Regions from separate parts of the Lentibacillus sp. L22 genome, predicted to be linked through region 2. Evidence: predicted binding sites of a transcription regulator. Region 2 holds the regulator's gene; each other region holds the start of a gene.

Region 1 (4,390 bases), on a different contig from region 2:
TCGGTAGTGTATCCTGAAATGCGTTCAAGCTCCGTTTGCTGCTCATGAATCATAGCTTCCACTTTGCTTTCCATTTCTTCAATTTGTTGTTGTTTTTCGGTAAGCGATTGTTCCTTCTTCTCTAACAAGAGTTCTCGCTTGTCCAGTGTTTCACTCTTTCTGTCCAGATTTTCTTCTTTTTGTGTCAGACGGTTTTCCTGCTTTTGTATTTCGTTTCTTCTTTCTCTTAACTCATCCTCTGTCTGCTGACGAAGTTTATGATTTTCATCCTTCGCCTCAAGAAGTGCTTCTTTCTTGGCGGCATCCGCATTTCGGTGTGCTTCATCAACGATTTGATTAGCCAGATTTTCCGCACTGGAAATTTTGGCTTCAGCAATCGATTTACGAATCCAATAACCAACAATACCAAAGATTAGGGCAAGCAAAATGGAGATGATAATGTAAGTGATGTCCATAATTTCACCTCCCCTTGCTATAAAGTTGTACTAGAGGATGTTCAAAAATCCTGGTAAAAATAACGCTTCGAGATAGGGGAAACCTCGACTAAGTGCTGACGTCCTGTGGAAAATCGGAATTGCAACAGGGCGCCTGAGACGTTAGCCGGCCTCGACTTTTTTATCCTCTTTTTGAACACGCTCTACTATTCATTATTGTCGGCATGTACCATGTTCAATAAATAAATAACAGAAATTGTATAATATAAGATATAAAATTATACATACTAATTTTAAGCGTCATAACAGCCTATGTCAAGGAAACGTCACAATATATTTGGTATGGTAAAAATGGGGCTGCAAAAAACAAGCCCCTTGCCACTAAAATGGACAAAGGACTTATTTGATCATACCTATATTCCCTCAAGCAAACTTTAGATTGACATTAAACATCCAATGTGCCTTGCTCTTGTTCAGCATCAGCAGATTCTTCATCTATTTCGTCCAAATGATAGTGTTCCCGGATCGCATGATGAATCTCTGCAGCCATATCTTCGTTTTCGTTTAAAAATTGCTTGGCATTTTCTCGTCCCTGACCAAGACGTTCCTCATTATACGAATACCATGCACCACTCTTTTTGACGATATCCAAATCGGAACCAATATCTAGGATTTCACCTTCTTTGGAAATTCCTTCGCCATACATGATATCTACTTCCGCCTGTTTAAACGGTGGTGCCACCTTATTTTTAACTACTTTGATTCTGGCTTTATTACCTACCATATCATTACCTTGCTTCAGCGTTTCGGCACGGCGGACTTCCAATCGTACAGATGAATAAAACTTTAATGCGCGGCCACCGGGAGTTGTCTCCGGATTACCGAACATCACGCCAACTTTTTCGCGTATTTGGTTAATAAAGATTGCTGTTGATTTTGACTTATTAATTGCACCGGATAACTTTCTCAGTGCTTGTGACATAAGCCGTGCCTGCAAACCAACATGGGAATCTCCCATTTCGCCTTCGATTTCAGCTTTCGGAACTAAAGCGGCAACCGAATCTATTACAAGTATGTCTACTGCACCACTTCTTACCAGTGCTTCGGCAATCTCCAGCGCCTGTTCACCAGTGTCTGGCTGGGATAGCAGCAGCTCATCAATGTCAACGCCTAAGGCACGGGCATAGGTAGGATCGAGTGCATGTTCCGCGTCTATAAACGCTGCTTGTCCGCCTTTTTTCTGTGCCTCAGCGATTGCATGAAGTGCTACAGTTGTCTTCCCTGATGATTCCGGCCCGTAAATTTCGACTACCCGTCCACGTGGGTAACCGCCAATCCCTAATGCTACGTCCAATGCAAGTGAACCGCTTGGAATGGTTTCAATCTTTCGTATCGGTTCTTCACCCAGCTTCATAATCGAGCCTTTTCCAAATTGCTTTTCGATTTGACGTAATGCCATATCTAAAGCTTGTTTTCTATCGCTCAATGGTCGTACCTCCCCTTAAAATCAACTATATCTATCATAACTTGTTTTTCGGGTTTTGCCAACAAAAAAGTCGAATAAACGTTCTTGTGTTTTATCCGACTTTTTTGCACGAAAAACATATTTTAATGTAACAGTTGGCTTAAAAATAAGATTTTCACCCTATCTAATGCCTTCATTTTACTATTTTAGATAGTGAAAAAGAAGTTCATAGCCTTTGATAACTGATTTTTTTCTTACTGCTTGACGATTACCAGCAAAAGTGTATTTTTTTACCTGTCGATATCCATCACGGTTAATCAATGCAATATAAACGGTACCAGCCTCTTTCCCTTCAATTGTATCGGGTCCGGCAACCCCGGTGAAACTGATACCAACCGTTGCATCCAATTGATTGCTGGCATTCAAAGCCATTTCCAAGGCACATTCCTCACTGACTGTCCCTTTTTCCTGAATGGTATGATGAGAAACGTGCAATACTTTTTCTTTCACTTGCGTATCATAACAGACGATACCACCGGCAAAAGCGGCAGATGCCCCTTCTACTGCAACAAGCTGGTCAGAAAATTTGCCGCCAGTCAAGCTTTCGGCTGCTGCCAGTGTCCATCCTTTTTGCTTAAGCCGTTGAAACACATTACCTTCCAATGTGTCGTCATCCACACCATAACAATACGTACCAACTTTTTGCATGATCTGTTTTTTGGTTTCTTCGATTAAACGTGCTGCCGATTTAGTTGTGTCTGCTTTAGCTGTAATCCTTATGGAAACACCGGGGTCTTGGGCTAACGGCGCAATGGTTGGATTTGTCTGCTGTTCAATAATTGTTTTTAGCTCATGCTCCAACTGAGATTCACCAATCCCGATAAACCGCAGCATAATGGATTGAATAACCGTACGTTCTCCTGTCTGCTTTAAAATAGCCGGGAGCACATGATCCGTTATCATAGGTTTCATTTCCCTTGGGACACCTGGTGTGAATACCCACATCTTGCCTTCATGGGAAACGATCATTCCTGGTGCCATCCCGACACGATTTGGAATCACTTCCGCTCCGGCAAAAACGCGTGCCTGTTTTGTATTATTCGGTGTCATACTGCTATGTTGTTTTTGAAAAAAAGCGGTAATCTTATCCATTGATGGTTTATGTTCCACCATTTCCAAATGTGTCAGGCTTTGAAATGCTTCTCTTGTTAAATCATCATCTGTTGGCCCCAAACCGCCCGTCACAATGATGACATCCGAGCGGCTTTGTGCCTGGGCAAATTGCGCCCGTACACGGTCAAGATTATCACCAACAACCGAATGATGATAAATATCCATTCCCGCCAGTGCCAACTGCTGGGAAATCCATTGTGCATTTGTATTGGCAATCTGACCAAGTAATAATTCTGTTCCAACTGCAATAATTTCTGATTTGATCTGTTTACTCATTTCGAATCCCTCATTACATTCCAATTTTTAGCAAAATAATCATATCCTGAAAGAATCGTAAAGAATAATGCTACATATAACATCACCATATCAAATGGGAAGTTGACAAATGCAAATGGGAAATTATGCAGGAGCAATAGAATAATGGCCACAAGTTGGGTAACTGTTTTTAATTTACCAAGCTTACTTGCCGCAAGCACAATCCCTTCGCCTGCTGCCACCAGTCGTAATCCCGTTACCGCAAACTCCCTGCTGATAATAATAATGACCACCCATGCAGGGGCAAGATCCATTTCCACCAATAAAATAAGTGCTGCCGATACCAACAATTTATCCGCTAATGGATCAAGAAACTTTCCTAAATTAGTAACCAAATGATGCTTCCTTGCATAATTTCCATCAATCCAGTCAGTTGTCGATGCAACAATAAATAACAATGCCGCAACAAAATCCACAACCGGTAAAACCGTCTCACCCATTTGCCATTCACCCCAATGGAATGGGACACTAAGCAAGATGATAAAAATCGGAATCAGACAAATCCGGGAAAGGGTAATTCGATTGGGTATATTCATGATTATGTTCGCCTCCTATGTATGAATCGACCGTTGCTTGTAAAGACCCTTCCGCTTTGATTGAAGGGAAGGGTTAACAAATCACGGGATGGATGCGGTCTTTAGTTCGATACGTATCATAGACCGCATCTCCAATTATTCCGAATCCGGGTTTAAATCAATCCATATTTTTTGATGGACATATTGCTCCGGATCAACCGGATATTCCAATTCTGTGCCATTTACAGTAATTGTAAGCGCAGGCGCATTGCCAACATTCAAGTGGATCCGGCCATCATCTGAGACATCAAATTCCTGTGGTGAATTGTCCGCTGACAGTTCTTGTTCAAAATATGATTCCCCATCACTATTTTGCACACCCAAATAGGTCGCCTCATCCGCTTTCAACTGTATTTTGACTTTGTCGTCCGCGTTTTCCAGTTTCATAGTCGATTCAGGGCTTGCACCTGTCCCTTTTTCCACTACGG
Region 2 (4,390 bases):
AAAACCTTTTAAATCATCGATGGATACATCATAGCCGGATAAATGTAATAAACCATATAACAGCATTGAACCATGTCCTGCTGAAAGAACAAAACGATCGCGGTTAAACCATTTTGAATGTTTCGGGTTATGATTCATAAAATCAGTCCATAATGTATATGCCATCGGTGCTGCACCCATTGGCAAACCAGGATGGCCGGAATTAGCATTCTCAATGGCATCAATTGCTAATGTACGTATTGTATTAATGGATAATTGTTCTACATTTTTTGACATGCGTGCTCTCCTTCCGTTTCTACAAATAATTGTATCTCTTCCTATTCTATAATGAAGTTCATATTCTCACAAGTATAAGGGGATGTTCAAAAAGTCCAAGTGACCTTTGCATTAAAGGACCCAGACTAAGTGCCCGATCCTCTTTGTCCTTTTTTGAACACGTTTTATCATGTTAATTAGTGCTTCTTTTCTCGCTCTTGCATATCACGTAATTTTTGCGGAGTCACGTCATTACCTGCAGGATCCACAACTGTCATTGATTTTAACTGGTTTTTAAACGATTTACGGACGTTTTGCAAATATTCCTGTCTTAGCGCTTGACGTTCTTTTTGCTCTTTATCAGTTAATCCTGCTGTTTTCGCTTTATGAGCCAATTCATTAATTCGATTCAGCTTTTCTTTTGATATCATAAAAGAGATCCTCCTCCAAAGCATGTAAGAACCAAGGACAAACCTACATGTCCTTGGTTTCCCATCATACCCTTCCTGGCAAGTACTTTCAAGTGTTGAGATGCTCCTTATACCTTCTATGTACCGTTGCTTTGGAGACGGAATATCCCATCCCGTTTAATGTATGAGCGATTTCTTCAAAAGTTAGCTTCTTTTGCCGTAACCGTATTACTTCTTCAATTGGAAAAGTTTTTCGTTCCCGTCCTGGTGCCTGATTTCGATTGGTCAGATTTTTACTCGGATCATACCCTTCACTGATTGCCTTTCTCATGCCACGTTTAATTTTGCTATTGTGGATCTGGCGCTGGTATTCCTCGACAATACCAACAATCTTTAGAACCATGGAATCTGATTCCGACAGTTCCAGCTGTCCCCCATGAATCGCCGTATAAATAGAAATGTTGAGTTTGCTTAACTGGTGAAATAAAGCGATTTTCGTATTGCCTCTCCCCAACCTCGTTTCATCTTGAATGAGTAAACAATCTGCCTTGTCGGCTGAAAAGAGGTCAAGCAATTGAAATATACCGTCCCGATCAATTGCATATCCACTTGCCTGTTCTGCAATGACTTGAACAACCGAAAAATCATAAGCTTTTGCAAGTTGTAAAAGCTCTTGTTTTTGCCTGTTTAATGATGTTTCCTGTGTCTCCTTATTCGTACTAATCCGGCAGTATAGAATCGCCCTCACTTAAAAACACCTTCATCCTTTATTATAACCTATGCACTCATAATTAGGGAAAAATATAAAAACCCTAATGTGAAAGCAAAAGTCACTAAATAGAATACATCGGTCTTGGTAAGTTTTTCAAACATATCAATCCGCTCCTTCTCAACAAATAAGAACTATTGTTCGCTGTAGTTAATAATTAGTTTATATCAGAACATACGATCTTGTCAACATTTTTTCGAACGAATGTTTGATAAATTTATACTACAATGATAAACTAGTATTAATAAATCCTATGCGAGAGGAGTTAGTTCCATGACCAAGCTGTCCAAAAGACAACAGATGATCCTGGATTTCATTAAAGATGAGGTTAACAAGAAAGGGTATCCGCCATCTGTCCGCGAAATAGCAGGTGCTGTTGGGCTTGCATCGAGTTCAACAGTTCACGGCCATTTGGCAAGAATTGAAAGTAAAGGTTATATTCGACGTGACCCTACCAAACCAAGGGCCATTGAAATTTTAGATCCATTTGAAGAAAACAATATTCCAAAAGATGAAGCGCGATATGCTCCGGTTATTGGTAAAGTTACAGCTGGTATCCCGATTACTGCAGTCGAAAATATTGAAGAGTTCATTCCACTGCCAAGTTCAAGCGCAGGACCGGATGAGAGTTTATATGTGCTGGTCATCGAAGGGGAAAGTATGATTGAAGCCGGTATATTGGATGGGGATAAAGTCATCGTCAAACAACAAAACACTGCCCAAAACGGTGACATTGTGGTAGCCATGACTGATGAGGATGAAGCAACAGTTAAACGATTTTTCAAGGAAAAAGACCATATCCGCCTGCAACCGGAAAATGCAACAATGGAACCGTTAATCTATCAAAATGTAACGCTTTTGGGTAAAGTAATTGGATTGTATCGGAACATTCATTAAAAAGACCCCTTGATACGTTATCAATGTATCAAGGGGTCTTACTACAATACTATTTTAACAAACCAATCCAATCCGTTCCTGTTAATTGACCACTTACAACAATACCTGCAACAAACAGGATCATGGTTATTGTAACAAACAAATAACATTCGAGCGATTCTTTCCAATATGGTTTGTTCTTTTTCATAATTATTACCCTCCATACTTGATACATATCATGAATAAACAATAAAAACTTAATCCTGGCAGAAAGCTAAAAGCACCAAGTTAAGATTTGATTTCGTATCAGGAGAGGTAATTTGATTGATACTTCTTTACGTCCAAAAACCCATACGATTCCATATCATGGGGGAGAAAATGGAATGAACGGATGATAGGTGCAGGATAATATACAATCGTTTTGTAAGGATGAGAAATTAAATCCGTTTTATATTCGTGCACAACCGGGAGTGTAGGAGTTTCCGTTATATGAGCGGCGTTGATATCTGATACGGTAGTTGCTGCACCAATTGCCGGCTCATCAATTGAGCTTACATCTATTTGTGATGTCATGTACATCGATTGACCTATTGCAAAAAACATCAACAACATGAATGCTATTGTAGCTATTTTTTGCCTCACCTTGCATCCCCCATTCCAGCAACCGGTTTTAAAAAACGGATATGTTTATTCTACCATGTAATTCATCGTTTTGGAACGTTTGCAGAATCCCCTGCTTGTAATGAATGGATGTATGATATATGAGACAATCTATTTTTTGACGTTCTTTATTTCCACTAATCATTATTTTAGTGCATGTTCAAAAAGGAGGATAAAAATGACCGAGAAGTTCTAGGCGGCGTAGCTTCGAGCACCGGAGTGTACATAAAAGGTACATGAGGAGCGGAAAAGCAAGCCAACGAGCTTCTTCAAAGGAAGGCCGACTAAAAACGGGCTTGCGCTCAGGCGTCGGCATACCCTTTTTGCAGGGGCATGTCATTTTTACCGGACTTTTTGAACATCCTCTTTTAATTACATATTTTCTTCAAATAAACAAAAACTTAACTCAAACTGCAAAAGATCATATCATTCATGTTAGGAGACAACAATATGGGATTTCCGGTGATACATACAAATTTTTGGGATGGCGTTATTGCTGTGCCACTGATCGTTATTATCACACAGCTATTTAAAATATTTCCGATACCTCGGCAGTATTTCCCGACGATTGCATCGATCCTCGGGTTTTCCATTTCTATTTTTTATAGTCACAGACATGACTTATGGGCCGGCTTTTTTATGGGTGGCTTTTATAGCGCGGCAGCCGTGGGCACCTATGCTTCATTAAAAACTTCATGGGTGACATTTAAAAATAGAAAAAAATCTGTTAGTAAGATTGACTCTCGTATAACCGAATAATTTTTCAGGATACACGAAAATGACCGTTAAATATAACGGTCATTTTCGCATTTCATTAATAGTCGGACAAATACTGTTTCCGCTCCCATGGATGAACAATCGTGCAGAATCTACAGTATTAGACTTTTTTAACCCTGTATTTAAGGGGGGGCGGTTCATCTATCTTATCAAAGTAGAACATTTGATTCCGAAAACTTCGAGGCATGAATGAGGCATGTTTTGGGGCACAATAACAAACAATGCATCGTAGCAATAATTTCGAATTAAACATACTCGCTGATACATATACTGCAATTGGAACCCCTAGATGGGATGGCTGATTCGGGGCAAGATCAGTCGTCCCTTTTTGTAGCTTATAATATTTAATTTTCCTTTAACCTATTGTCGTTGGTGCATAAATGTCGATGTGAGGGAGAAAATACGTTTAAAATACGTATTTTGGAGGTTTATATATTGACTAATCAACCCAAAATGAGTTCCGCTGAACTGGGTTCACTATGGTTGACATACCAAAAAAAGACACTGATTTTGCGAATGTTGGAGTATTTCATTGAGAAAGCCGATGATGAAGAAGCCAAAAACCTAATGTCAGGATTGTGGGAACAACTTCATCCAAAGGTTGCCGAAATGAAAGCCATGTTTGAAAATGAAGGGGCAGCAT
Region 3 (4,390 bases), on a different contig from region 2:
TAGTCCCTGGTATTGAAGCTGCAGCCGCAATTGCTACTGCACCTGTACCAGTCATGGCGTGATGCAGCTTGCCCATTGAAAGGATTCGCGCCAAAATGTCGATATTATCCCTATGTACTTCTTTTCCATCCGAAGTGGTGTAACTAGTTGCTTCTTCAAAAAATGCAATTTTAGGTGTGTGCTGACGCTTCTTAGCATATTCTACGCTTTCCTCTAAACCCATAATTACTGCACTATGAGCCCGTATTAACTCAAAACGGTTCAGTAAGTCTGCATTCCTATTTATATCATCCTGAAGCTCCGTCCCTCTAAGCCCCAATGCAGACGCCTCCACAAAGACAGCAGGATTCCCGGCATTAATTAAAGTTGCCTCTACTTCTCCTATACCCGGGATATGAATGATATCTAGTGGATTCCCTGTAGGAAACATCCCACCACCATCTGTACTCTTTTCATCAGCACCAGCAGGATCAAGGAATTCCAATTTTATTTCTGCTGCCGGAAAGGTTACCCCATCAAGTACGAAATCCCCTAGTTCCTGTACTGTCCCGTTCTCTATTGGAACATGAGCTATGATTTTTTTCCCGATATTCTCCTGCCAAATATTAACCGTAACTATTCCGTTCTTTGGCGCTTCTACCAAACCTCTATATATTGCAAATGGACCAACGGCCGAAGTAAGATTTCCGCAGTTGCCACTCCAATCAACCAAGGGCTGCTCAATGGCTACCTGCCCGAATAAATAGTCTATATCACATCCTGGACGTTCACTTTTGTTTAAAATGACCACCTTACTGGTACTTGAAGTTGCACCTCCCATTCCATCGATCTGCTGCCCATAAGGATCTGGGCTTCCGATGACACGCAATAATACTTTATCCCGTATTACCGGGTCAGTAGGTAAATCATCTTTTAGAAAAAATACCCCCTTGCTTGTTCCGCCCCGCATATAAGTTGCCGGAATTTGAATTTGTTTTCCCCAATTACCCATTTTCTTAGTTAGCTCCCTTGTTTTTAATGACCTTACCACACACTTCTACTTCATTCCCAAAATCCCTTTTTTCAATAACAACCCAATTGGAAAGATGCATGATTTGAATGGAAAATTGGACTAAGCAGCGCTAGTTATCCGGACTGCGTAACATTTTTATTATCACTCAACAATAGAATAGGGGACGATTATATTAACTCCCTTTGATACACAAACGTTAATTCCGTATAATATCCTGTGCTCAAAGTAATGAATCTGCGGTTATGTGCCTTGTACAATTATGCAGCTCCAATTTCCATCCGTTTTCATTTTTCTCCAGGATGGTCAATGAACAATTGCCGAGTGATTCTTCCACATCATCATCCGGGACCAATTCCCCGAGCAGTCGCCTAATAAATGATCCATGACTGACAATCAATATATTTTTCCCGTTATTCTCACTAAGGATTTCAGCCAATACAGACTGTCCCCTTGCCATAACACAATCATCGCTTTCCCTTTCCAGATCCAGATTTCGCCAATTGATACCCCATTTTGCTATACGTTCTTTTTCCGTTGTTCCTTCAATTAGCCCTCCACCAACTTCACGAAGCCTTGGATCGAAATGGATTGTGACACCATTCATTTTATTCGCAATCATTTCAGCGGTTTCTCTGGCTCTTGCCAAATCACTAGCATAGATCACGTCCCAATCTTCTGTTTGCAAACGCTCCGCAAGTTTTGCAGCTTGTTCACGTCCCTCATTATTAAGGGGTATATCCGAACTTCCTTGCGCTCTACGCTCCTGATTCCAATCTGTTACACCATGCCGGATAAATCCAAATTTTGTCATCTTTCCACATCCAATCTTTTTGTTGTCTATAGGTAGAGGCATTGCCTTTTATCTCCTGCGTGTTGTTCACTCTGTAATCATTTTATCATAGTATCCGCGTACCGCACATTCTATAAATTACCATTGAATAAAGAACGTATATTCGCATATAATAAATACACGAACTTTAGTTTCTGTAGAGGGGGATTGTGGCGTGAAACGCGTTATTTTCTTGGTGGATATGCAAACATTCTATGCTTCTGTAGAAAAAGCGGAAAATCCGGAGTGGAAGGATAAACCAGTCATTGTTTCGGGGGATCCGGAGCGGCGGAGTGGAATTATACTGGCTGCCTGCCCAATTGCAAAAAAATATGGCGTAAAAACAGCTGAAGCATTATGGGAAGCGCAAAATAAATGCCCGGAAGCGGTTGTTGTCAGACCGAGGATGCAGCGATACATTGATGTGTCCTGCCAAATCACCGAAATATTGGAGCATTATACCGATTTGGTTGAAGTGTTTTCCGTTGATGAACAGTTTCTGGACGTCACCGGAAGTCAAAAACTTTTTGGCGATCCATTTACGATTGCCCGCAAAATCCAGCAGGAAATCATGGAAGAAACGGGTGTTTATACGCGGGTTGGTATTGGTCCGAATAAAGTGTTGGCCAAAATATCCTGTGATGCCTTTGCCAAGAAAAACGCGGATGGTATTTTTCAGTTGGATCAATCCAATATGAAAGAAACCATGTGGGAACTCCCAATTGGTAAGATGTTTGGAATCGGCAGTCGGATGAAACAACACCTGCAACGGATGGGAATTCAAAAAATTGGGCAGCTGGCCACCTTTTCTGTGGATGCATTAACCAAACGCTGGGGCATCAATGGGCAGGTCTTATGGCAAACCGCCAACGGAATTAACAATGCTCCAGTAACGACAAAGACACATGATCACCAAAAAGCGGTTGGCCATCACATGACGCTGCCCCGAGATTACGAAACATTTGACGAGATTAAAGTGGTTTTATTGGAATTAAGTGAAGAAGTTGCCAGACGTGCCCGTGCCGGTGGCTATCGCGGCAATACTGTGTCGGTGGGGGTTCGGGGGATGAATGTGACGTTTCCGACCGGATTTCATCGGCAAGTAAAGCTCGCAACGCTGACCAATTTCGGGATGGATATTTTCCGGTCTGCACTATATTTATTCCGTATGCACTGGGATCGGCAGCCCGTTCGTAGTGTTGGCGTTACGCTATCACAGCTGCAACCGGCCGATCCTTTCCAGCTCAGCTTTTTTGATTTTTCCTTGAAAAAGGAGCACTTGTCAGAAGCGATGGACTATATTCACGACAAATATGGTCCAACCGCCATTGTTCGAGCAGCTTCCCTAACTGATGCCGGGCAGGCTTTTGATCGGGCTGAGAAGATTGGTGGTCACTATAAATAAAAGGAGAAAAGACGAAAAATGAACCCAAATAAATTAACCCCTGGACAAAATTTAATGTGGGAATCCAGCCGTATGATGCTGCCGGAGCACAAAGCACGCATTCGCAAACACCAAAAGGAACTAACCAAACGAACCAAGCCAATTATCGATGAACAGCAAATGGCTTTGTTTTCCCAAATTATTTCTGATGCAATGAAACAGGATCTTGATTTACGGATTGAACTTTTTCATCCCTATCATGATCATTTTGTAACAGGGAAAATAGAAAAGATTGTCCCCGGACAGCAATTGAAATTGGTTTCGGCGGAAGACAGTGAGTGGATTGCTTTTACTGAAATGATTGATATTGCTGTTTTGTAAGTGTATAAATCCTTTCAATCAACAAAAAATAACCATCAATCCATACATGAAAGGATAATTAAAATGAATAACGACAAGGAAAACAAAAAATCTGCAAAGAAACAAGCTGGTAAGGTAAAATCCTATCAAGAAATTAACAATGAAATTTCTGATAGTAATACGTTAAAACAAATGCAACCAACACCACAACCAGAAGACTTTGAGGAAATCGATTATTGACTCTGTAACCCCCCTTTATGCTTCATGTTTTAACACGTGTCCAAAGATCGCCAAATCAAAAGCAAGAGCCTCGCCTTATCATTTGATGAATTTTGGACACCCTCTTTAAAAAATCACCTAACTAAAAACACACAATTTATGTATCTCACAAGATAATCCCAAGTTGCTTCCCTTTGCTCTTTACATTCGTCAAATAAATCCAGCCAGTACCATCGCACAAAATAATTACATAATGACCAGAAAAGTCACAATAAAAAACGCATGTACGCTAGTCTTGAAAAAAGTCACCCAAAAAAGAGGCGGACTTGGGATAATGTCCCTAACATTCGCTACCTGCTCACATATATTGATTGTAGGCAGTATGGAGGTGATACTTGAATAAGCAAGGCTGTTTGCAGGAGCAGGATATGGTGGCGGATTTGCTTTAATCGTTGTGTTGTTTATCCTATTAATTATTGTATTGGCAGCCTATGTTGGAGGATATGGATATTAAACGGCAAGATAAAAATTTTAATTAAATGAAGGAGGAATTTTATTATGGGTTTCGGTTGTCGTAACATGTGTG

What was found. Region 2 encodes LexA, which represses DNA repair genes until DNA is damaged. Its sites were predicted from a motif close to CGAACATATGTTCG; they were not measured.
Region 1: recA (recombinase RecA) is a predicted target of LexA. The motif match lies at 1,992-2,005, and genes of this name have one in related genera.
Region 3: ABRT01_RS00385 (DNA polymerase IV) is a predicted target of LexA. The motif match lies at 1,955-1,968, and genes of this name have one in related genera.

Annotation. Positions count from the first base shown of each region.
Region 1 covers NZ_JBFNXI010000021.1:4,795-9,184, forward strand. Annotated here, with positions in the region: gene rny (ribonuclease Y) at 1-455, opposite strand, end outside; gene recA (recombinase RecA) at 880-1,920, opposite strand; gene ABRT01_RS10745 (competence/damage-inducible protein A) at 2,101-3,348, opposite strand; gene pgsA (CDP-diacylglycerol--glycerol-3-phosphate 3-phosphatidyltransferase) at 3,345-3,923, opposite strand; gene ABRT01_RS10755 (helix-turn-helix domain-containing protein) at 4,059-4,390, opposite strand, start outside.
Region 2 covers NZ_JBFNXI010000013.1:575-4,964, reverse strand. Annotated here, with positions in the region: gene tkt (transketolase) at 1-276, opposite strand, end outside; gene ABRT01_RS08215 (DUF896 domain-containing protein) at 453-686, opposite strand; gene ABRT01_RS08210 (YneB family resolvase-like protein) at 775-1,413, opposite strand; gene lexA (transcriptional repressor LexA) at 1,708-2,331, shown strand; gene ABRT01_RS08200 (hypothetical protein) at 2,381-2,518, opposite strand; gene ABRT01_RS08195 (hypothetical protein) at 2,617-2,952, opposite strand; gene ABRT01_RS08190 (hypothetical protein) at 3,421-3,729, shown strand; gene ABRT01_RS08185 (DUF3231 family protein) at 4,183-4,390, shown strand, end outside.
Region 3 covers NZ_JBFNXI010000001.1:73,411-77,800, reverse strand. Annotated here, with positions in the region: gene prpF (2-methylaconitate cis-trans isomerase PrpF) at 1-991, opposite strand, end outside; gene ABRT01_RS00390 (histidine phosphatase family protein) at 1,233-1,823, opposite strand; gene ABRT01_RS00385 (DNA polymerase IV) at 2,017-3,246, shown strand; gene ABRT01_RS00380 (YolD-like family protein) at 3,265-3,606, shown strand; gene ABRT01_RS00375 (hypothetical protein) at 3,670-3,825, shown strand; gene ABRT01_RS00370 (YjcZ family sporulation protein) at 4,214-4,318, shown strand; gene ABRT01_RS00365 (YjcZ family sporulation protein) at 4,363-4,390, shown strand, end outside.